2 linked regions of the Methylobacterium currus genome follow. The protein of the gene in region 2 interacts with the protein of the main gene of each other region in a pairwise test. Links are inferred from orthologs where the notes say so. Each region holds a gene or a part of one and is shown on either strand. Other genes may lie near its edges. The genes, in order: DA075_RS03000 and mtgA.

Region 1 (4,788 bases), 4.7 Mb from region 2 along the record:
GCCATCTACGCCTACTCGATCAAGTACGACACGCTCTACCAGGCCGAGCAGGTCGCCAAGCTGAAGACCCGCCTGCGCAAGGAGCGCGACGCGATCGCGGTCCTGCGGGCCGAATGGCAATTGCTCACCCGGCCCGACCGGCTGCAGGGCGCCGTCGACAAGTACCTGCAGCTCGAGCCGATCGGCACCGCCCATCTCGGGCGCCTCGCCGACCTGCCGGCCAAGGCCGATCGCGGCGACGAGATCGCCCGCAAGCTCGAGGCCCTCGGCCTCGGCGCCACGGCGACGCCCGCCGCCAAGGAGCGCGCGCCCTCCACCACCGCCGCCCGCAGCGAGGAGCCCCGCACCACCGGCTCCACGTCCACCCCCACCCGCACCGTCACCCCGACGGCCAAGAGGTAGGCGCCGTGACCCAGGACCAGGATTTCCAGGCTCACGATCCCCAGGCTCACGACGCCCCAATCACCGAGGTCGGTGCGGCCGAGGTCGGTGCCGCCGACATCGATCCGGCGCGGACGCTCGTCGAGGAGCCCGCTCCGCCGGCGGCAGCCCGGCGCAGCCTCGCGGAGATGCTGCGCGGCGGCGTCGTGGCGATGTTCCGCCTCTCGGTGGAGCGCAGCGCCGCCCGCGTCGGCCTCGTCGGCCTCGTCTTCGGCGCGGTGTTCCTCGCCCTGATGGGCCGGCTCGTCAGCTTCGCCCTGCTGCCGGACGATCCGGGCACCGCCTCCGCCCGCCGGGCCGAGGCCGGCGGCACCACCCAGGTGCGGCCCGACATCATCGACCGCAACGGCGAGATCCTCGCCACCGACATCCGCACCGTCTCGGTCTTCGCCGAGCCGAAGAACATCTACGACAAGGACGAGGCGGTCGAGCTTCTCACCGCGGTCCTGCCGGAGATCAACGCCCGCGACCTGCGCGAGAAGCTCTCCACCAAGAAGGGCTTCGTCTGGGTCAAGCGCGAGATCACCCCGCGCCAGCAGGCCGAGGTGCACCGCCTCGGCATCCCGGGCGTCGGCTTCCTGGCCGACCACAAGCGGGTCTATCCGAACGGCACGGCGGCCGCCCACATCCTCGGCGTGACCAACCTCGACAATGTCGGCATCGCCGGCATCGAGAAGTATATCGACCGCCAGGGCCTGCGCGATCTCAACAGCCTCGGCTTCGTCGAGAAGTCGGCCGACATGGCGCCGGTCCAGCTCTCGATCGACCTGCGCGCCCAGCACGCGGTGCGCGACGAGCTGGCCTGGGGCATGGAGCATTACCGCGCCAAGGCGGCGGCCGGCCTGATCCTCGACGTGACCACCGGCGAGGTGATCGCGCTCGCCTCGCTGCCGGACTTCGATCCCAACGAGCCGAAGGACGCCCTCGATCCCGACCGGATCAACCGGATGAATGTCGGCGTCTACGAGATGGGTTCGACCTTCAAGGCGATGACCCTCGCCATGGCGCTCGATTCCGGGAAATTCAACGTCAACTCGACCTTCGACACCCGTGGCGGCGTGCTGCATTGGGGTCGGCAGAAGATCCACGAGTACCACGGCACCAACCGGGTCATCACGATGCCGGAGGTGTTCACCCACTCCTCCAACATCGGCTCGGCCAAGATGGCCCTCGGCATCGGCGTGCCCGGCCACAAGGCCTTCCTCAAGAAGATGGGCCTGCTCGACCGCCTGCGCACCGAATTGCCGGAGAGCGCCGAGCCGATCATCCCGCCGCGCTGGACCGAGATCAACACCATCACGATCGCGTTCGGCCACGGCCTCGCGGTGGCGCCGCTCCAGGCCTCCGCCGCGGTGGCGGCGATCGCCAATGGCGGCTTCCTGATGACGCCGACCTTCCTCAAGCGGGGCGAGGCCGAGGCGCGCGAGAAGGCGACGCAGGTGCTCTCGCCCCAGACCAGCGAGGCGATGCGCTACATCATGCGCCTCAACGCCACCGAGGGCTCGGCCAAGAAGGCGGCGATCCCCTACTACTATGTCGGCGGCAAGACCGGCACCGCCGAGAAGGTGATCCGCGGCCGCTACGTCAAGAACCGGCTGTTCACCACGTTCATGGCGGCGGCGCCGATGGACAAGCCGAAATACCTGTTCGTCACCATCATGGACGAGCCGCAGGCGGTGGCGGCGGAATCCGGCTCCTACGCCACGGCGGCCTGGAATTCCGGCGTCGTCACCGGGCGGGTGATCGCCCGCGTCGCCCCGATCCTCGGCCTGCCGCCGCAATTCGAGCCGCCGGTGAAGCCGTTCCCGCTGATGGTCAAGCTCGGCGCCTACCACGTCAACCAGCTGGACGGACGATGAGCCTCACCCTCGGCGACCTCTTCCCGGAGGCCGGTCCGGCGGCCGGCCTCCCCGTCACCGGCCTCACCGCCGACAGCCGCAAGGTCGAGCCCGGCTTCGTGTTCCTGGCCGTGCCCGGCACCGCCGCCGACGGGCGGCTCTTCGCCGCCAAGGCGGCGGCGGCCGGCGCAGTCGCGATGGTCGCGCAAGGCGAGCGCCCGGCCGACCTGCCGGAATCCGTCGCCTACATCGAAGTCCCCGATGCCCGTGCCGCGCTCGCCGCGGCCGCTTCCCGCCTGCATCCGGGCCAGCCCGGGACGGTCGTCGCGGTCACCGGCACCAGCGGCAAGAGCTCGGTGGCGGATTTCGTGCGCCAGATCTTCGGCCGCCTCGGCCGCGAGGCGGCGAGCCTGGGGACCCTCGGCGTCATCACCACGAGCGGGGCCGCCTACGGCTCGCTCACCACGCCCGACCCGATCACCCTGCACGAGACCCTCGACCGGCTCGCCCGCGACGGCGTCACCGAACTCGCCATGGAGGCCTCCTCGCACGGCATCGAGCAGAGCCGCCTCGATGGCGTGCGCCTCACGGCCGCCGGCTTCACCAATCTCGGCCACGACCACCTCGACTATCACGGCACGCCGGAGGCCTATCTCCAGGCCAAGCTGCGGCTGTTCACGACCCTGCTGCCGGAGGACGGTACGGCAATCGTCAATGCCGACGGTCCGCAGGGCCAGGCGGTGATCGCCGCCGTGCGCGAGCGCGGCCTGCGGCTCGTCACCACCGGCCGGGCCGGCGAGGGGATCCGCCTCGTCTCCGCCCGCACGGAAGGCTTCGCCCAGCGCCTCGCGATCGCGGTCGGGGATACGACCCACGAAGTCGACCTGCCCCTCGTCGGGGCGTTCCAGGTCGAGAACGCGCTGCTTGCCGCCGGACTCGTGCTGGCGACCCCGGCCGGGGCCGGGCGCGAGGCCGAGGTGATCGCGGCGCTCGGGCACCTTGCCGGCGTGCCGGGTCGGCTGGAACGGATCGGCACGGTGCGGGACGCGCTCTGCATCGTCGACTACGCCCACAAGCCCGACGCGCTCGCCAACGTCCTCGATGCGCTGCGCGCCTTCACCACCGGGCGCCTCGTCTGCGTCGTCGGCTGCGGCGGCGACCGCGACCGGGCCAAGCGGCCGCTGATGGGCCGCATCGCGGCCGAGAAGGCCGACCGCGTCATCGTCACCGACGACAATCCCCGCAGCGAGGACCCCGCCACGATCCGCGCCGCGATCCTGGCGGCGGCGCCGGGCGCCGAGGAGATCGGCGACCGGGCGCAAGCGATTCGGGCGGCGGTGCGCGACCTTCGCGCCGGCGACGTGCTGGTTGTAGCCGGCAAAGGTCATGAAACCGGCCAGATCATCGGCGACCGGACGTTGCCCTTCTCCGACCGCGACGCGGTCCTGAGCGCGATCGAGGAGTCCCGCGCATGACCGAGCCACTCTGGACCCTGATCGACGCCGCCGCCGCCATGGGCGGCCGCGTCGTCGCGGATGCTGACGCGCCGCAAAACCTGTCCGGAATCTCGATCGACACCCGCACCCTGAAGGTCGGGGACCTGTTCTTCGCCATCCGCGGCGAGGCCCGCGACGGCCACGACTTCGTGCGCGACGCGCTCGCCCGCGGCGCCGGCGCCGCGGTGGTGGCCGAGGAGCGGGCCGCCGACCTCGCCGAGGCCGGGCCGCTGATCGCCGTCCCCTCCCGTGACGAGGCAAGCGACGGGGATGCCGTGCTCGCCGCCATGCGCGGCCTCGCCGTGGCGTCGCGGGCGCGGACCGCGGCGCGGGTCCTCGCCGTCACCGGCTCGGTCGGCAAGACCGGCACCAAGGAGGCCCTGCGCCACGTGCTCGCGGCGCAAGGCGCCACCCATGCCTCGGTCGCCTCCTACAACAACCATTGGGGCGTGCCCCTTACGTTAAGCCGGATGCCGGCCTCGAGCGAGTTCGGGGTATTCGAGATCGGCATGAACCATGCCGGCGAGATCGCTCCCCTGACCCGCCTGGTGCGGCCCGAGATCGCGATCGTCACCACGGTCGAGCCGGTCCATATCGAGCATTTCCGCTCGCTGTCGGGCATCGCCGACGCCAAGGGCGAGATCTTCTCCGGCCTGGAGCCCGGCGGCGTCGCGATCATCAACCGCGACAACCCGAATTTCGAGCGCCTGAAGGCCCATGCGCTCGCCTCCCGCGCCGGCCGGGTGGTGAGCTTCGGCGAGCACCGCGAGGCCGATGTCCGCGCCGAGCGCATCGTGATGCGGCCCGACCTGTCGATCGTCGACGTGCGGGCGATGGGAGTGACCGTCACCTACCAGCTCGGCACGCCGGGCCGGCACACGGCGCTGAACTCGCTCGCCGTCATCGCCGCCGTGCAGGCGCTCGGCGCCGACTTGGCGCTCGCGGCCCTGTCGCTGGCGCAGCTGCGCCCGCCGGCCGGGCGCGGCGCCCGCCACCTCCTGCAGGTCGGCGAC
Region 2 (16,833 bases):
GACCGCGGCGCTCGGCATCAGCGGCGAGGCGCCGGCAAGACCGCCGAGTCCGGTGAGCAGGAAGAGGGCCAGCAGCAGGGAACGAATGCGCATCGGGGCTCCGGGCGAGGATCAGGCGGGGCGGATATCCAGGCAACGATGGCGCGGCCCGGCACCGGAATGCCGCCGCCCCACACGAGGTGGAACTCAACGCCAAGCTCTGCCGTTCCGTTCCCGTTCGGGACTTTCGCGCCCGCCTGAAGCCTGGCCGTTTCGCGCGGATGCGTTAGGTTTTCGGATGTCACGCGGTCCTTCGCGATAACGAGAGGCGGGAAGCCATGCGGCCGGGCATGAAACGGCTCTACCTGTGGTCGGCGGCGGCGGCCCTGCTCGCCGGCGGCATCAGCGCGGCGGAGGCCGGCTGCGTCCGGCGCGTCATCAACCGCTCGCCCTATTTCGCGGTGGCGAGCCGCAACGGCGGCCCCAGCGTCGGCATCCCACCACATTCCTCGCGCTCGATCCGCATGCTGGCGCCGGGCCGGGTCGACATCGCGGCCCATTGCGCCGCGCGGAGCCGGCGGGGGCGCCTCGTCCCGGTCGGGCCGCCGGTGGCGCAGGACAGCTACACGTTCACGGCGGTCCTCGACCGCTGCTACTACGATCTCGGCCTGATGGGTTTCGGCCAGGGCGGCACCGAGCCGTTCGTGCTCAACAACCCCCGCGACGGCGACCTCGTGGTCGGCCCGTTCGGTCCGGCCTGCCCGCCGCGCTGACGCGCGACATCGGGGTTGCGCTCCCTGAATGAACTGGCTAATAAGCCCCCGTCGGCGCTGAATCAGGGCCGGCAGCGACGTTCCCCGATAGCTCAGTTGGTAGAGCAGGCGACTGTTAATCGCCTTGTCGTAGGTTCGAGTCCTACTCGGGGAGCCACTCTCCTTCTTCTGACAATGCACCTGGACCCCCCGGCGACGCTTTCGTCGCCCGCGATGCAGTCCGGCCGTTAGACCTTCTCCCCCCGACTCGCACGCCGGAACGCCGCCGGGCTCAAGCCCGCGCGGGCCGCAAAGAAGCGCGAGAAATACGCCGGATCGTTGAAGCCGAGATCGAAGGCGATCTTCGAGACCGGGAGCGTGGTGTAGACGAGGCTGCGCTTGGCCTCGAGCATCATGCGGTCGTGCAGGATCCCTTGCGGCGAGCGCCGCACCGCCTCGGTGCAGGCGGCGTGCAGCCGGTCGGGGCTGACCCCGAGTGCGGCGGCGAAGCGGGCGATCGGCCAGCCCTCGCGCAGATGCGCCTCGACCAGGCGGCGGAAGCGGCGGTGCAGGTCGGCGCGGGCGAGCGCCGCCGGCTCGGTGATGGCGCGGGCGGCACGGGTGCGCAGCACGCCGACCACCAGGAGCTTGACCAGCGCCGCCACCGCGCTCGCCGCTCCCGGCAGGGCGCCGGCGGCCTCCCGCCTGAGCGTCTCGACGAGGCGCGCGAGATCGAGGTCGATCTCCTCCGGCGAGCCGGGCCGCCCGCTGAACGTCGCCTCGGCGGTGGCGCGCAAGGGGACCGCCTCCGGGTCGGGATCGAGCACGGCGGCCAGGAAGTCGTCGGCGAGGGACAGCACCACGCCGTCGGTCCCGGGCCGGAACGAGAAGGCGTGCACCACGCCGGACGGCACCCAGACCATCCAGGGGGCGGAGAACTCCTCGCGCCTTGCGTCCAACGACAGGGCGCCGCGGCCGCTCGTGACGACGAGCCCCTGCGTCAGCGCGCCGTGGCGGTGGGGCGCGATCTCCCAATCGTGCAGGGCCGCGCTGGTGCCGATCCCCTCGGCATGGACGAAGCTCGGCACCGTGGTCTCGGCGGTCTCGCCATAGAGGCGAAAGACCGGGATCGGCCGCTCCCGCCGCGTCTGCATCGCCGTGTCCTCCGCGCCTCAAGGCTAATCCGCGGCGCCAGATCCGTCCAAGAGATTCCGGGGAGCGTCCATGGTCCGGGCCGGGCACCCCGGCTAGCGTCGAAGCCTCGAACCGGACCAGTTCCAAACGGCTGATCCGGCAGGCGAAAGTCTTGTGCGGCGCAACACGGACCTGTGCTCCGGCGGGGCTTCGGCGAAGACCGGAGCCGGCGACCGGATACGGCCAAGCCGGCACCGCACGGGTGGACCTCCGCGCGGCGAAAAGACCCGCGAGGCCACGACGACGGAGGAAACGATGAGCGACAAGGCCTTTCCCTTGAACGCCTGGTACGCCGCAGCCTGGGACCACGAGATCGGCCGGGCGCTGACGCCGCGGCGGATCTGCGACAAGGACGTGGTGCTCTACCGCCGCACCGACGGCATTGTCGCGGCCCTGGAGGATGCCTGCTGGCACCGGCTGCTGCCGCTGTCGCTGGGCCATCTCAAGGGCGACCAGGTGATGTGCGGCTATCACGGCCTCGTCTTCGATTCTGCCGGCCGCTGCACCTTCATGCCGGCGCAGGAGACCATCAACCCCTCGGCCTGCGTGCGCGCCTTCCCGGCGGTGGAGCGCTACCGCCTGATCTGGCTCTGGATGGGCGACCCGGCCTTGGCCGATCCCGACCTCGTGCCGGACTTCCACTGGAACAGCGACGCGCCGTGGGTCGGCGACGGCGGCACCTTCTATAGCCTGAAATGCGATTACCGGCTGGTCATCGACAACCTGATGGACCTGACCCACGAGACCTATGTGCATGCCGGCAGCATCGGCGACGACGCCATCACCCGCAGCCCGTTCGAGGTGACGCACACCGACCGGTGCGTGACGGTGGAGCGCTGGATGGAGAACATCGAGCCGCCGCCGTTCTGGGCCCGGAACCTGGGCAAGCCCGGCCACCATGTCGACCGCTGGCAGATCATCCGCTTCGAGGCGCCGACGGTGGTGGCGGGCGATGTCGGGGTGGCGATCGCCGGGACCGGGGCGCGGCAGGGCGACCGGAGCCAGGGCGTCAACGGCTTCTTCCTCGCGGCGATCACGCCGGAGACGGCCACGAGCTGCCACTATTTCTGGAACTTCGTGCGCAGCTTCCGCACCGACGACGAGGCGCTGACCGAGTCCCTCACCCTTGCCCACGTCAATGACGGCAAGGGCGTCTACGACCAGGATCACGACGTGCTGGAGGCCCAGCAACGGGCGATCGACCGGCAGCCGCGCCAGCCGTTCTACAACCTCAACATCGATGCCGGCGCCCTGTGGGCGCGCCGCCTGATCGACGGGATGATCGCCAAGGAAGCCCCGAGCGACGCCAAGACGGCCGAGACCAAGCCCGTCGGCGTGGCGGCCGAGTAGCGCGCCATGGCCCAGACCGACTGGCTCCCCGCGCGCCTGCGCGCCACCCGGGCGCTGACGCCCGACATCCGCCTCCTGGAGATCGAGCCATCCGTGCGCGGCGCGCCGGCCCCGCCCGGCAGCCATCTCGGGGTGGCGGTGATGATCGGCGAGCGGCCGGATACCCGCTCCTACTCGCTCCTCGATTCCGGGGCGGACGGGCTCTACCGCATCGCCGTGAAGCGCTTGGCCCACAGCCGCGGCGGCTCGGCCTACATGCACGGGCTGGAGGCGGGCGCTCGGCTGAGCATCTCGGGCCCGCGCAACCATTTCGGCCTCACCCTGGGCAAGCCTGGCTACCTGCTCGTCGCCGGCGGCATCGGCATCACCCCGCTCCACGCCATGGCGCTCGCCTTGCACCAGGCCGGCGCCCCGTTCCGCCTGCTCTACGCCGCCCGGACCCGGCAGGATCTGGCACTGGCCGACGCGTTGCAGGCACGGATCGGCGACCGGCTCGAAACCTTCACCGACGAGGATCACCGGCGGATCGACATGACCGCGGCGATCGCCGGCCTCGCGCCCGGGGCCGAGGCGTATGTCTGCGGGCCGTTCGGCATGATGGAGGCGGCCCGCCGGGTCTGGGCCGAGACCGGCCGCCCGGCGCAAGGCCTTCGCTTCGAGACCTTCGGCACCGGCGGCCGCCACGCCACCGAGGCGTTCACGGTCCGCATCCCGCGGCTGTCCAAGGAGATCGTCGTCCCCCGCAACCAGACCATGCTGGAGGCGCTGGAGGCGGCGGGCGTCGGCATGATCCACGATTGCCGGCGCGGCGAATGCGGCCTGTGCACGGTGACGATTCTCGCGGCCGACGGCACGGTCGACCACCGGGACGTGTTCTTCAGCGAGGCCCAGAAGGCGACGAACGCCCAGCTCTGCACCTGCGTGTCGCGGGTGGTGGGCGGCGGGATCACCATCGATACGGCGGACCGGGCGGGGTGAGGCAGGACAAGCCGGCTCGGTCATTCGATCCGGCCTGTCGAACACCATCCATCGTCATCCCGGGGCTTGCCGCAGTCGAGAGAACGAGATCCATCACCGCTGAAACCCAAGAATAACACGAGTCGCGTCCCGCCTCGTCTTGCGACGCCGGCGGTGATGGATCCCGGGTTCCGCTGCGCGGCCCCGGGACGACGCGAAGGATGCCGGCAAGCCTGGGCCTCATCGAAAAACGACAACCACAACTCTTGGGAGGAACGCCATGTCCACCACATCCGACCCCTCCCATCCTCGCGCATCAATCCGCCAGGGCGCCATGACCTCGTTCCAGATCGCCGCCGTCGCGGTCTGCGTGCTGATCTGCGCCCTCGACGGGTTCGACGTGCTGGTCGTCGCCTTCACGGCCGCCTCGATCGCCAAGGATTTCGCCCTGAAGCCGACCGATCTCGGGCTCCTGTTCAGCGCCGGCCTCGCCGGGATGGGGCTCGGCGCCCTGCTGATCGCGCCGTTGAGCGACAGGTTCGGCCGGCGCACCACGGTGCTCGTCTGCCTCGCCATCCTGTGCGTCGGGATGCTGGCGGCCGCCGCGACCCGAACCCTCGCCGAGCTCGCCCTGGTGCGGCTGTTCACCGGGCTCGGCATCGGCGGGGGGCTCGCCACCGTCAACATCGTGGTGGCCGAATACGCCACCGACCGCTGGCGCAACCTGTCGATCTCGCTGATGTCGCTGGGCTATCCGATCGGCGCGACGTTGGGCGGGGCGTTCTCGGTCTACCTGATCGCAGCTTACGGCTGGCGCGCGGTCTACGTCTTCGGCGGCCTCGTGGCGCTCGCGCTGGTGCCGGCGGTGCTGGCTGCCCTGCCGGAATCCCTCGACTACCTCATCGCCCGCCGCCCGGCCGGCGCGCTGCCCAAGGTCAACGGGGTGCTGGCCCGCCTCGGGCGCCCGGCGCTCGAAGCCCTGCCGGCGCCGTCGCGGGCGGAGGCCGAGACCGGCGCCAGCCTCTCGGCCATCGCGCGCCCGCCCTACCGCACCCGGACGCTCGCCGCCTGCGCGGCGTATTTCTGCGTGATGACGACCTGCTACTTCTTCCTGAGCTGGACCCCGAAGGTGCTGACCGAGCTGGGCCTCGGCGTCAGCGGCGGCATCTCGGGGGCGATGCTGATGAATCTCGGCGGCGCCGCCGGCTGCCTGGTGTTCGGGTTCGTCGCCCGCCGGGCCGGGACACGCAAGCTCGCCGCCGCCTTCATGGCCGGGCTCTTCGTCGCCGCCACCGCCTTCGGGCACGTGCCGGCGACGCCCGCGGCGCTGCTGGCCGCCACCCTCGCCATCGGCTTCTGCCTCTACGGCTCGATCAACGCGATGTACGCGGCGGTGCCGCCGGTCTTCCCGGCCCCGGTGCGCACCACCGGCACCGGGCTGGCCATGAGCGTCGGCCGCCTCGGCGCCGTCACCGGCCCAGGTCTCGCCGGGATGCTGATGGCGGCGGGCTGGGAGCGGCCGGATTACTGCGTGGCGCTGGCCCTGCCGATGCTCGTGGCGGCTCTCTGCCTGCGCTGGGTCGCGGCGCGGGAGCCGGCGGAACCGGCGCGCGTGGTGCCGGGCATCGTGTCGGCGGCGCGGAGCTGACGGGCTACCGCAGCCCCGCCGACCGCTCTCCCACCGCCCAGTCCAGCGCCTGCTCCAGCCGGTCGTTGCCCCAGAACAGTTCCCCGTCCTCGGTGAGGAAGCTCGGGGCGCCGAACAGGCCGCGGGACTTCGCCTCCTCGCCGATCGAGCGCAGGCGGTTCTTCACCGGTTCCTGGGTCGAGGCGCGGATGAGCGCCGGACCGTCGAGGCCGAGGCCGTTGAGGAGGGCGGAGATCGCCGCGGGCTCGGCGATCGAGAGTCCTTGCGCGAACTCCGCCGCGTAGACTGCCCGCACATAGGCGCCGATCCACGGCTCCTCGGCGCCGTGGACCGCGACCCGGGTCGCCGCCAGGCTGTTCTGCGGGAAGCTCGCCGGCCGCACCACCGGCGGCAGGCCGAGGCGGGCGGCCTCCCGGGCGAGGTCGCGCCACATGTGGCGGCCCTTGGCCGGGTAGAGGTTGAAGGGCGAGGAGGTCCACCCTTGAGCGGCGAAGACCGGCCCGAGCAGGAACGGCCGCCAGCGCACCGCGACGCCGGCCGCGTCGGCCAGCGCCTCGATCCGCGATGCGGCGAGGTACGAATAGGTGGAGGCGAACTCGAACCAGAATTCGAGCGTGGGCCGGCGCGGCATCGCACCCCTCTCTATCGGACTGATGTGGCACCTTCGCGTCCGCGCGCTCCCCCCACAAGCGCCGCACCGGGCGTCGCATCGCCACGGGCGGAGGATGGAACTTTGGCAGCGCGGTTGCACGGGGCCGGGGCAGGCTGTTAAGCCCCCGCGCATTCGTTCGGTTCCCACTCCATTCGAGGCCCGCCCCGCATGTCCGACCAGCCCCAGAAGCGCGTGAAGAAGGTCGTGCTCGCCTACTCGGGCGGCCTCGACACCTCGATCATCCTCAAGTGGCTCCAGACCACCTACGGCTGCGAGGTGGTGACGTTCACCGCCGATCTGGGCCAGGGCGAGGAGCTGGAGCCGGCCCGCGCCAAGGCCGAGCTGCTCGGCATCAAGCCGGAGAACATCTTCATCGAGGACCTGCGCGAGGAATTCGTTCGCGACTACGTCTTCCCGATGTTCCGGGCGAACGCCCAGTACGAGGGCGTCTATCTCCTCGGCACCTCGATCGCCCGGCCCCTGATCGCCAAGAAGCAGATCGAGATCGCCGAGAGGGTCGGGGCCGACGCGGTGTCCCACGGCGCCACCGGCAAGGGCAACGACCAGGTCCGGTTCGAGCTCGGCTACTACGCGCTGAAGCCCGACGTCACGGTGATCGCCCCCTGGCGCGAGTGGGATTTCCGCTCCCGCGAGTCGCTCCTGGCCTTCGCCGAGCAGCACCAGATTCCGATCTCCAAGGACAAGCGCGGCGAGGCGCCGTTCTCGGTCGACGCCAACCTCCTGCACGCCTCCTCGGAGGGCAAGGTGCTGGAGGATCCCGCCGAGGTGGTGCCCGACTACGTCTACTCGCGCACCCTGTCGCCCGAGGAGGCGCCCGACACGCCGACCCTGATCACCATCGGCTTCGAGCGCGGCGACGCGGTCTCGATCGACGGCGAGCGCCTGTCGCCGGCGACCCTGCTCGCCAAGCTCAACGAGCTGGGACGGGCCAACGGCATCGGCCGCCTGGACCTGGTCGAGAACCGCTTCGTCGGCATGAAGAGCCGCGGCATGTACGAGACCCCCGGCGGCACCATCCTGCTGCCGGCCCACCGGGCGATCGAATCGATCACCCTCGACCGCGGCGCGGCCCATCTCAAGGACGAGCTGATGCCGCGCTACGCCGAGCTGATCTATAACGGCTTCTGGTTCTCGCCGGAGCGCGAGATGCTTCAGGCCCTGATCGACAAGAGCCAGGAGATGGTCACCGGCACGGTGCGGCTGAAGCTCTACAAGGGCGGTGTCCACGTCATCGGCCGCGAGAGCCCGAACTCCCTCTACGACCAGGACCTCGTCACCTTCGAGGAGGGCGCCGTGGCCTACGACCACCGCGACGCGGCGGGCTTCATCAAGCTCAACGCCCTGCGCCTGCGCACGCTCGGCCAGCGCAAGCGCAAGCTGGGCGCCTAAGACAAAAAAGCCCGCTCCGTCGCCGGAGCGGGCCTCGCGACCAGATGGCGGCCGGCCTCGAGGCCGGCCGCGCGAGGCGTTGCGCCTACGCCTCGTCCTCGTCGTCGATGTCGACCAGGAACAGGATGTCGACGTCGTCCTCCTCGTCCTCGTCGTCGGTCCCGCCCTGGCTGTCATTGGCGGCCTTGGGCTCGTCCTCGTCCTCGAAATCCTCCTCGTCCATCGAGTCCTCGAAGGTCTCGACCTCGTCCTCGGTGGCGGGGCGCAGCTTCAGCGACTCGGCCTTGCCCGACCACAGCGGCCGGCCGTCGCTCTTCATGGTGCGCAGGTCGTCCTGAAAGCCCTCGACCTCGAGAAGCTCCCGGGCCCGTTCCTCGTTCGACCGGATGATGGCGACGGGCGTGCCGTCGATCTCGAGAGTGAACATCGTGCTTCCCTTGTAAGGGCCGCGCCGCAAAGGGCGGGCGGGGCCGGTGTTACGGGGGGAAAGGCCGCCGCGCCAGTCCCGTTCCGGGCGGCCGGACGGGAAAGTCGCGTGGGCCCGAGATGGTTCGCCGGCTCACGCGGAACTTCGCGGGCGCGCGCCTACCGCAGGCCGAGCAGCGCGTCGTCGTTGGCGACGATCAGGATGCGCAGGTCGGCGTCCGGCACGTAGTTCGTCGCCTCCCACACGAAGGTGGTGGGCCCCGTCTTGCGCACGCCCGTGCGGCAGACGCTCACGAGCGCCGCCGGGCTGCCCTTGTCCACCGTCAGGATGAAGCGGCCGATGCGGCCGGCCCAGTTGCGCGCGGTCGTCACGATGTAGGGCACCTCGACCGCCCGGGTCAGGCCCTGCCCCTTCATGGGGGAGGCGGCGATCAGGCGCCGCACCCCGGCGAGGCCGGCCGCGTCGAGGCAGTAGCGGGCCCGGTAGGCGGGCGTGGCCGCTTCCTCGGCCGAGAGCAGGTGGTTGCCCTTCACGGGGGCATAGGCGTGGGAGACGCGAAGCTCGCGGCCCGCCGGAAAGGTCTGCTCCCAGTGGAACTTGGCCTCGCTGCGCCACAGGGACTCGGCATCGGCCGAGGGCTCGGACAGGAGGCCGGCTCGTCCCAGTTCCTGCAACGCCGCCGGCGAGAGGCGCTTGAGCGCCGCCTCCAGGTCGCCGCGCCGGAGCGGGTTGAGGGGCAGGCCGTGGCGGGTGAGCAGGCCGGTCACCTCGTTGGTGCCGAGATAGGCCCGCTCCTCCAGCTGCGGCGTCACCGGCGCCCCGTCCACCGTCACCGTGAAGCCGACGAAGTTCGCCCGGTCCCCGAAGGGCAGGCTGAGCGCGCTGCCCGAGAGTTGCGCCCCGTCGATCGCCGGCAGCGGGAAGGCGATCCGCAGGGTCTTTGCCGCCGCCGAGCCGTTGCGGAAGACGTAATCGACCGCGATGCGGTCGAGACCGATGCGCAGGTCCTCGCTGACGAGCGCGATGTCCGGGTCGCGGACCAGCACCAGGCCGCCGGCATCGAGGGCGGCGGCGCTGTCGTTGGCGCGGGCTGGCGCGCACAGGGAGAGCGCCAGGACGCACGCGGCCAAGACCGACCGAACCCCGCTGCCTGTCATCGCCGTCCCCCCGCCGTTGGCACGGCCCCGCTTACGGCAGACCGAGTGACGTCCGCAATCGAAGCACCAAGACTTTTGCAGGTCTCACCCTGTCACAGGAAAAGCGCGCTTCCCCGCTCCCGTGTGGGAGAAGGGAAGCGCGCTTTACTCTCGAAATCCTGCTTCAACCGTCGTCACGGCCGCACGCACTGGCTCAACCCCCCGATTCCCGCCGTCCGCCCCTGGATGCGACCGGCGAGCGCCCGCAGCGCCCGGGTCGGCCGGCGCGGGTTGCGGGCGATCGGGTTCGGCAGGGAGGCTACCAGCAGGGCCGCCTCGCCCCTGGTGAGATCGCGGGCGGACTTGCCGAACCAGTGCCGGGCCGCCGCCTCGGCGCCGAAAATCCCCTCCCCCCACTCGGCGACGTTGAGATAGATCTCCATCGTCCGGCGCTTGCCCCAGACCAGGTCGACCAACAGCGCCAGCGGGATCTCGAGCGCTTTTCGCAGGTAGGAGCGGCCCGGCCACAGGAACACGTTCTTCACCGTCTGCATCGTCACCGTCGAGGCGCCGCGGCTCGGGCCGTCCTCGTCGTCGACCACGCTCCACAGGGCGTCCCAGTCGACGCCGTGATGCAGGCACAGCCGCTGGTCCTCGGAGGCGACGACGCCGGCGACCAGGGCCGGGGATATGGATTCCAGCGGCACGACCTCGCGGGTCACCGGCTGGAGCGTGGCCCAGCGGCCGAGCATCAGGGTTGAGGGCGGGGTCAGCGCGCGATAGACGAGCGCCAGGACCAGGACGAGGGCGACCACCATGACGGGCACCAGGAGCACGGCGCGCAAGACCCGCCGCCCGCGGGCCCGGACCGGCGGCGCGCTCGCCGGGACCAAGCCCCGCAGCGGCTGCGGCATGCCTCCCTGGCTGTCCGCCGTGACGCGCGGCTCCTGAATTCGATCCTCCTCTCGGCGTGCCCGTCGGCGAGGCCACCATGACGTCAACGCGGGCCCCGCAGGATACGACGCCGGGCCGTCCCCAGGAAAATACGATGGCCGGCACCACAGGATACCCGCAGGCAGGCGATTTCACGGCGCGGCTCTCGGCCGTGGCCAAGACCGTCGAAGGCTTCCTCGCCGAGCGTCTCGGCGACGCGGTGCAGGCCGGCGAGATCGCCCGGCCGTCCCGGCTGATGGAGGCGATGCGCCACGCCGTGCTCAACGGCGGCAAGCGCCTGCGTCCGTTCCTCGCCATCGAGACCGCCCGGATGCTCGGCGGCCCGTTCGAGGGCGCGATGGCGGCCGGCGCCGGCGTCGAGCTGGTGCATTGCTACTCGCTCGTCCACGACGACCTGCCGGCGATGGACGACGACGACCTGCGCCGCGGCCAGCCGACCGTGCACAAGAAGTACGACGAGGCCACCGCGATCCTGGTCGGCGACGCCCTCCAGACCCTCGCCTTCGAGATCGTCGCCGATCCGGCCTGGCAGGCCGACCCGCTGATCCGCTCCGAGCTGGTGCTCGGTCTCGCCCGGGCGTCCGGCCTCGGCGGCATGGTCGGCGGCCAGCTCCTCGATCTCGGGGCGGAGGGGCGCTTCGGCCCGTCCAACCTCGACGTCGACGCGACGCTCCAGCTTCAGGCGATGAAGACCGGCGCGATCCTGGCCTTCTCGGTCGACGCCGGCGCCCTCGTGGGCGGCGCCTCTCCGGACGAGCGCCGCGCGCTCCTCGCTTACGGCCGGGCGCTGGGCCAGGCCTTCCAGGTCGCCGACGACATCCTCGACCGCGAGGCCTCCTCGGAGGCGATGGGCAAGCGCACCGGCAAGGACAAGGATGCCGGCAAGGCGACCCTCGTCGATCGCCTCGGCCTCGACGGCGCCCGCGCCGAGTGCGAGCGCCTGGTGGCCGAGTGCGAGAACGCCCTCAAGCCCTGGGGCGCGGCCGCCGCCACCCTGTGCGAGGCCGCCCGCTTCACCGTCGCGCGCAAGTCGTAACCCGTCCAATCCCGGTGGGGGGATGCGCCCTCCGCCCATCCGCCCGTGAATCGAAGAAGGTCACGCCATGGCCACGTACAAGATCCTGCTCCTGCCCGGCGACGGCATCGGCCCGGAGGTGGCCCGGGAAGTCTCCAAGGTGCTGGCCTGGTTCACCCGCGCCGGTATCGCCCAGTTCGAGACCGAGACCGACCTCGTCGGCGGTGCCGCCATCGACGCCCACGGCGTGCCGCTCTCGGAAGCCGCGATGGACCGCGCCAAGGCCGCCGACGCGGTCTTGTTCGGCGCCGTCGGCGGGCCGAAATGGGCCGGCGTCTCTTATGCCAAGCGCCCTGAGGCGGGTCTGCTCCGCCTGCGCAAGGATCTCGGCCTGTTCGCCAATCTCCGCCCGGCGATCTGCTACCCGGCGCTGGCCGATGCGTCCGCGCTCAAGCGCGAGCTGGTCGAGGGCCTCGACATCGTCATCGTGCGCGAGCTCACCGGCGGCGTGTATTTCGGCGAGCCGAAGGAGATCGTGACCCTGGAGGACGGCCAGAAGCGCGCCGTCGACACGCAAGTGTACACGACCGGCGAGATCGAGCGGATCGCCGCGGTCGCCTTCGACCTCGCCCGCAAGCGCCGCAACAAGGTCGCCTCGGCCGAGAAGCACAACGTGATGAAGACCGGCGTCTTGTGGAAGGAGACCGTCACCCGCCTCCACGCCGAGCAGTACTCGGATGTCGGGCTGGAGCACGTGCTGGCGGACAATTGCGCCATGCAGCTGGTGCGCAACCCCAAGCAGTACGACGTGCTGGTCACCGACAACCTGTTCGGCGACATCCTGTCGGACGTGGCGGCGATGCTGACCGGCTCGCTCGGGATGCTGCCCTCGGCCTCCCTCGGCGCGGTCGAGAACGGCACGCGGCGCGCCCTCTACGAGCCGGTCCACGGTTCGGCCCCGGACATCGCCGGCCAGAACCTCGCCAACCCGATCGCCATGATCGGCTCGCTGGCGATGGCCCTGCGCTACTCCTTCGGCCTCGTCGAGGCGGCCGACCAGCTCGAGAGCGCCATCACCCGCACGCTGGCCGCCGGCACCCGCACCCGCGACATCGCCGCGCCGGGTACCAACGCGGTCGGCACCGCCGAGATGGGCGACGCCATCCTGCGCGAGCTGCAGGCCGGGGCGAACTGAGCAGGACGGCCTGAGGCCGGGGAGACCAACCATGCGCCTGTGCGTGTTCTGCGGCTCCAGCGACGGGGCCCGCCCGCTCTACCGCGAGGCGGCGACCGCGCTCGGGCGCCACTTCGCCGACAGCGGCATCGAGCTCGTCTATGGCGGCGGCAAGGTCGGGCTGATGGGGGCCGTCGCGGATGGCGCGCTCAGTGCCGGCGGCCGGGTCACCGGCATCATCCCCCAGTCCCTCGTCGAGAAGGAGACCGCGCATCTCGGCCTGACGGAGCTTCGCGTCGTCGCCTCGATGCACGAGCGCAAGGCCCTGATGGCCGACCTCGCCGACGGGTTCGTGGCTCTGCCGGGGGGCCTCGGCACCTTCGAGGAGATGTTCGAGGTCTGGACCTGGGCCCAGCTCGGCTACCACAGGAAGCCGCTCGCGGTGTTCAACGCCGGCGGCTTCTTCGACGGGTTGCTCGGCTTTCTCGATTCGGTGGTGGCCGAAGGCTTCGTGCGCGAGCCGCATCGGGCCATGCTGATCGTCGGCACCGAGCCGGCGGACCTCGTGGCCCGCATCCGGGCCTATGAGCCGCCGCGGGTGATCAAGTGGGTGAAGGCGGAGGAGCGGTAGGGGGTCTGCCCCCGTCCCGGACGATCGTCGCGTCAGCGGACGGTGACCCGAGAACGGGTGTCGCCCCGTCCTCCGACGCGGAACGAGCCTTCAAACGGAAACGGGCCCCTCTCGGGGCCCGTCGCACAGCCGGCCGGTGCGGTTCGCTCAGTACCCGTAGCGGGCCCGCGACAGCGGCGAGGTCGGGTCGAGATAGTCGATCGCCGACAGATCCACCGTGACCGCGCTGCGCCGGGCGCCGATGAACGGGCCGTTGGTGATCGGGTCGGGCAGGACGCCGGCGCCGCCCCAGCGCTCGCGCTGGCCGATATAGGGCGGCGAGTTCAGGTAGGACGCGGTGATGAAGTGCGGGTTGGTGGCCGGGTTGCTCACCGCGCCCGAATTGGCCTCCACGACGTTGCCGGCATCGAGCCAGCTGCGCGGGCGCACGCGGATCGCGAGGCCCTGGCCGTCCCGGGTGCTGCGGATGACGTAGCTGTCCTGCGCCTGCGAGGCAGCGGTGCCGGCGCCCAGGGCCGCGAGGGAGAGAAGCCCGGTCAGGGCGAGAGTCTGGAAGCGCATGACGCACCTTTGATGAACGTCGCCAGGGTAGCGCCGCACTCGTTAAGAAACGACGCCGTTGTGGAAAGAGACGTGCGAGCGCGGCCGAGGTTCCACATCACGGCGAAGCTGGTCGCGAATGCCGCACTCTCGCCGCATTCTTTCGAACCGGCCTGCGGGGCGCCGGCACGGCCGCGGTGGTCGCCGGCTCCTCCGGCGGACAGGCTGCCGCCCGCGGCTGGGCCAGCATCGCGGCGACGACCGGGGACAGCGGAGCCCCCGGCAGGGGGCTGAGGCGGTCGACCGTGCAGGCCACGGCCTGCGGCTCGGGCAATTGTCCGAGCGGCGCACAGAGCCAGCCTTCGAGCCGCAAGGCAGCCAAGGAGGCATTGAGGCGGAATGCCGTGCAGGCGCGGCGGCTCTCCGCATCGACGAGGGTCGCGTCGACGGTGTCGAGCGCGCCGAACCGCGTCGCGAGCTGCCCGCGCTCCCCGGTGCGCACCACCGCGAGGCCGCCGGCCTCCGCGGCCCGGCGGGCCAGGGTGACGAACAGGCTCCCCTCCCCGTCCGGCTCGGACGTCTCGACGGCGACGAGGTGCAGGAACGGCGCCTCCTGCACCGCGAAGGCGCCGGCGGTCAGCGTGTCTTCCCGCAGGCCCGGTTGCATCCGGGCGCTGCCGGTCGCGTCGCCGAGGCGGTAGCGGTCGGCGGCGGCCTCGCTCCACAGGGGAGCCGCCACCGCGGGGGCGGCGTAGCGCGGCACGAAGGCGGCCTCGTCGGCGAGCGGCGGGTCGGCGAGGCGCCGCTCGCTCGCGAGCACGCTGAGCAGCGCGATAACCGCCGCGGCGGCGATCGTCCGCCCGGCGGCGCGCCCGCGCCAGGACCGGCGCGGGACCGCGCGGGGCAGCGGCCGCGGCAGGAGCGGCTCGACCGGGCCGATCTCCCGGGCGAGCGCGTCAGCCGCCCGCGCCAGGGCGGCGGCGTCGAAGTCCGGCCTGTGCCGCACGGGGTCGCTCCTCCGGTCGCGCATGGATGGCGCTTCCAGAGTCGCATCGCATTTTAGCGATTTCGTTGATCCGTCCCAGCTTGTCCTCAGGCGGGCCGAGTCAGGGTGAAGAAAGCCCTAACGAGTGACGGGACGCAGAATCTGTTGCCGGCGACCGACCCCGGCCCTTGACAGACAGACCCGTTCGGGCTGTTGCTTCCCGCGCTCGCGCACCCCATCTCGGGTGTCGCCTTTTCCGAGGACTGACCGCGCCATGCGGCCTGCGTCGACCACGACGAAACGCAAAGCCACGACGGCGATCACCGCCGCCGGCTGAAGCCTCGCGTCGTCCTCGGATCCCTCCCCGTCCGTGGCGGACGGAGGCCGGGCTCCACGAGCCCGCCTGAGATCGTCCGGGGAGGAGTTAGTCCGAACTGGAGCGATTGAGATGGGTTACAAGGTTGCCGTCGTCGGAGCCACCGGCAATGTGGGCCGCGAGATGCTCGACATCCTGGCCGAGCGCGCCTTCCCGGCCGATACGGTGGTGGCGCTCGCCTCCCGCCGCAGCCTCGGGCAAGAGGTGTCCTTCGGCGACAAGACCCTGAAGGTCCAGGCCCTCGACCAGTACGACTTCTCCGACACCGACATCTGCCTGATGTCGGCCGGCGGCGAGACCTCGAAGGAGTGGTCGCCCCGCATCGGCCAGCAGGGCTGCGTCGTCATCGATAACTCGTCGGCCTTCCGCTACGATTCCGACGTGCCGCTGATCGTGCCGGAGGTGAATGCCGACGCCGTCGTGGGCTTCACCAAGAAGAACATCATCGCCAACCCGAACTGCTCGACCGCGCAGCTCGTCGTGGCCCTGAAGCCCCTGCACGAGGCCGCCACCATCAAGCGCGTCGTCGTCGCGACCTACCAGTCGGTCTCCGGCGCCGGCAAGGACGCGATGGACGAGCTGTTCAACCAGACCCGCGCGGTGTTCACCGCCGGCGAGGTCAAGGTCCAGAAGTTCCCCAAGCGCATCGCCTTCAACGTCATCCCGCACATCGACGTCTTCATGGAGGACGGGTCCACCAAGGAAGAGTGGAAGATGGTGGCCGAGACCAAGAAGATGCTCGACCCCAAGATCAAGCTGACGGCGACCTGCGTGCGCGTGCCGGTGTTCATCGGCCACTCGGAGGCGGTGAACGTCGAGTTCGAGCGCCCGCTCTCGGCCGAGGAGGCGACTCAGATCCTGCGCTCGGCGCCCGGCATCCTGGTCGACGACAAGCGCGAGCCCGGCGGCTACATCACCCCGCACGAGGCGGCGGGCGAGGACGCGACCTACATCTCGCGCATCCGCGAGGACATCACGGTCGAGAACGGCCTGTCGTTCTGGTGCGTGTCGGACAACCTGCGCAAGGGCGCGGCGCTGAACACGGTCCAGATCGCCGAGGTCCTGGTCAACCGCAAGCTGATCCAGCCGAAGCAGAAGGCGGCGTAAGCGTCGGCGCTGTGCAACGGGATCGAATCCGTTAAGATCGCGAGATCTGTCCGGCCCGCCTCCCTCGGAGGCGGGCCGTCTTTCGTCAAAGCGGAGATTGACGTCCATGGCCCCCACCATCCTGTCCGTCCGCGACGACACCCTGGCGGTGCTGGAGCGCCTCGGCGTCCCGGCCTCGGCCTCGGCCTTTGCGGAGGGTGGCGGAGAAACCGGATTGCCGGCGCGCTCGCCGATCGACGGCGGGGTGGTAACGGGCCTGCGCCAGACCACGGCCGACGAGGCCGAGGCGACGCTGGCTAGGGCGCATCAGGCCTTCCTCGCCTGGCGCCGGGTGCCGGGCCCGCGCCGGGGCGAGCTGGTGCGGCTGCTGGCTGAGGAGCTGCGCGCGCACAAGGACGATCTCGGCCGGCTGGTGACGCTCGAGGCCGGCAAGATCCTCTCGGAAGGCCTCGGCGAGGTCCAGGAGATGATCGACATCTGCGATTTCGCCGTCGGCCTGTCGCGGCAATTGCACGGGCTCACCATCGCCACCGAGCGGCCGGACCA

The links.
Region 1: the proteins of mtgA (region 2) and DA075_RS03000 interact in binary tests that used the Escherichia coli proteins (3 or more experiments, as listed by UniProt). The link is inferred for Methylobacterium currus from one-to-one orthologs.

What each region holds. Positions count from the first base shown.
Region 1 is NZ_CP028843.1:650,013-654,800, forward strand. What follows is about bases 1-2,934. They hold DA075_RS03000 (peptidoglycan D,D-transpeptidase FtsI family protein), read left to right. Parts: upstream 1-569; coding sequence 570-2,300; downstream 2,301-2,934. Other genes in these bases: ftsL (cell division protein FtsL), read left to right, coding at 1-402; DA075_RS03005 (UDP-N-acetylmuramoyl-L-alanyl-D-glutamate--2,6-diaminopimelate ligase), read left to right, coding at 2,297-2,934. In the rest of the region: more of DA075_RS03005, read left to right, coding at 2,935-3,754; DA075_RS03010 (UDP-N-acetylmuramoylalanyl-D-glutamyl-2,6-diaminopimelate--D-alanyl-D-alanine ligase), read left to right, coding at 3,751-4,788. UniProt on the Escherichia coli protein: Essential cell division protein that catalyzes cross-linking of the peptidoglycan cell wall at the division septum. Required for localization of FtsN.
Region 2 is NZ_CP028843.1:5,333,558-5,350,390, forward strand. The notes cover bases 8,560-11,494. They hold mtgA (monofunctional biosynthetic peptidoglycan transglycosylase), read right to left. Parts: upstream 10,420-11,494; coding sequence 9,700-10,419; downstream 8,560-9,699. Other genes in these bases: DA075_RS24655 (DUF4424 domain-containing protein), read right to left, coding at 8,560-9,499; DA075_RS24665 (polyprenyl synthetase family protein), read left to right, coding at 10,554-11,494. Also shown: DA075_RS24605 (hypothetical protein), read right to left, coding at 1-93; DA075_RS24610 (hypothetical protein), read left to right, coding at 318-752; DA075_RS24620 (helix-turn-helix domain-containing protein), read right to left, coding at 980-1,885; DA075_RS24625 (aromatic ring-hydroxylating dioxygenase subunit alpha), read left to right, coding at 2,181-3,275; DA075_RS24630 (PDR/VanB family oxidoreductase), read left to right, coding at 3,282-4,253; DA075_RS24635 (MFS transporter), read left to right, coding at 4,513-5,880; DA075_RS24640 (2-hydroxychromene-2-carboxylate isomerase), read right to left, coding at 5,885-6,511; DA075_RS24645 (argininosuccinate synthase), read left to right, coding at 6,701-7,942; DA075_RS24650 (hypothetical protein), read right to left, coding at 8,028-8,369; more of DA075_RS24655, read right to left, coding at 8,528-8,559; more of DA075_RS24665, read left to right, coding at 11,495-11,495; leuB (3-isopropylmalate dehydrogenase), read left to right, coding at 11,563-12,669; DA075_RS24675 (LOG family protein), read left to right, coding at 12,701-13,279; DA075_RS24680 (hypothetical protein), read right to left, coding at 13,427-13,840; DA075_RS24685 (hypothetical protein), read right to left, coding at 13,938-14,825; DA075_RS24690 (aspartate-semialdehyde dehydrogenase), read left to right, coding at 15,253-16,287; amaB (L-piperidine-6-carboxylate dehydrogenase), read left to right, coding at 16,394-16,833. UniProt on the Escherichia coli protein: Peptidoglycan polymerase that catalyzes glycan chain elongation from lipid-linked precursors. May play a role in peptidoglycan assembly during cell division in collaboration with other cell division proteins.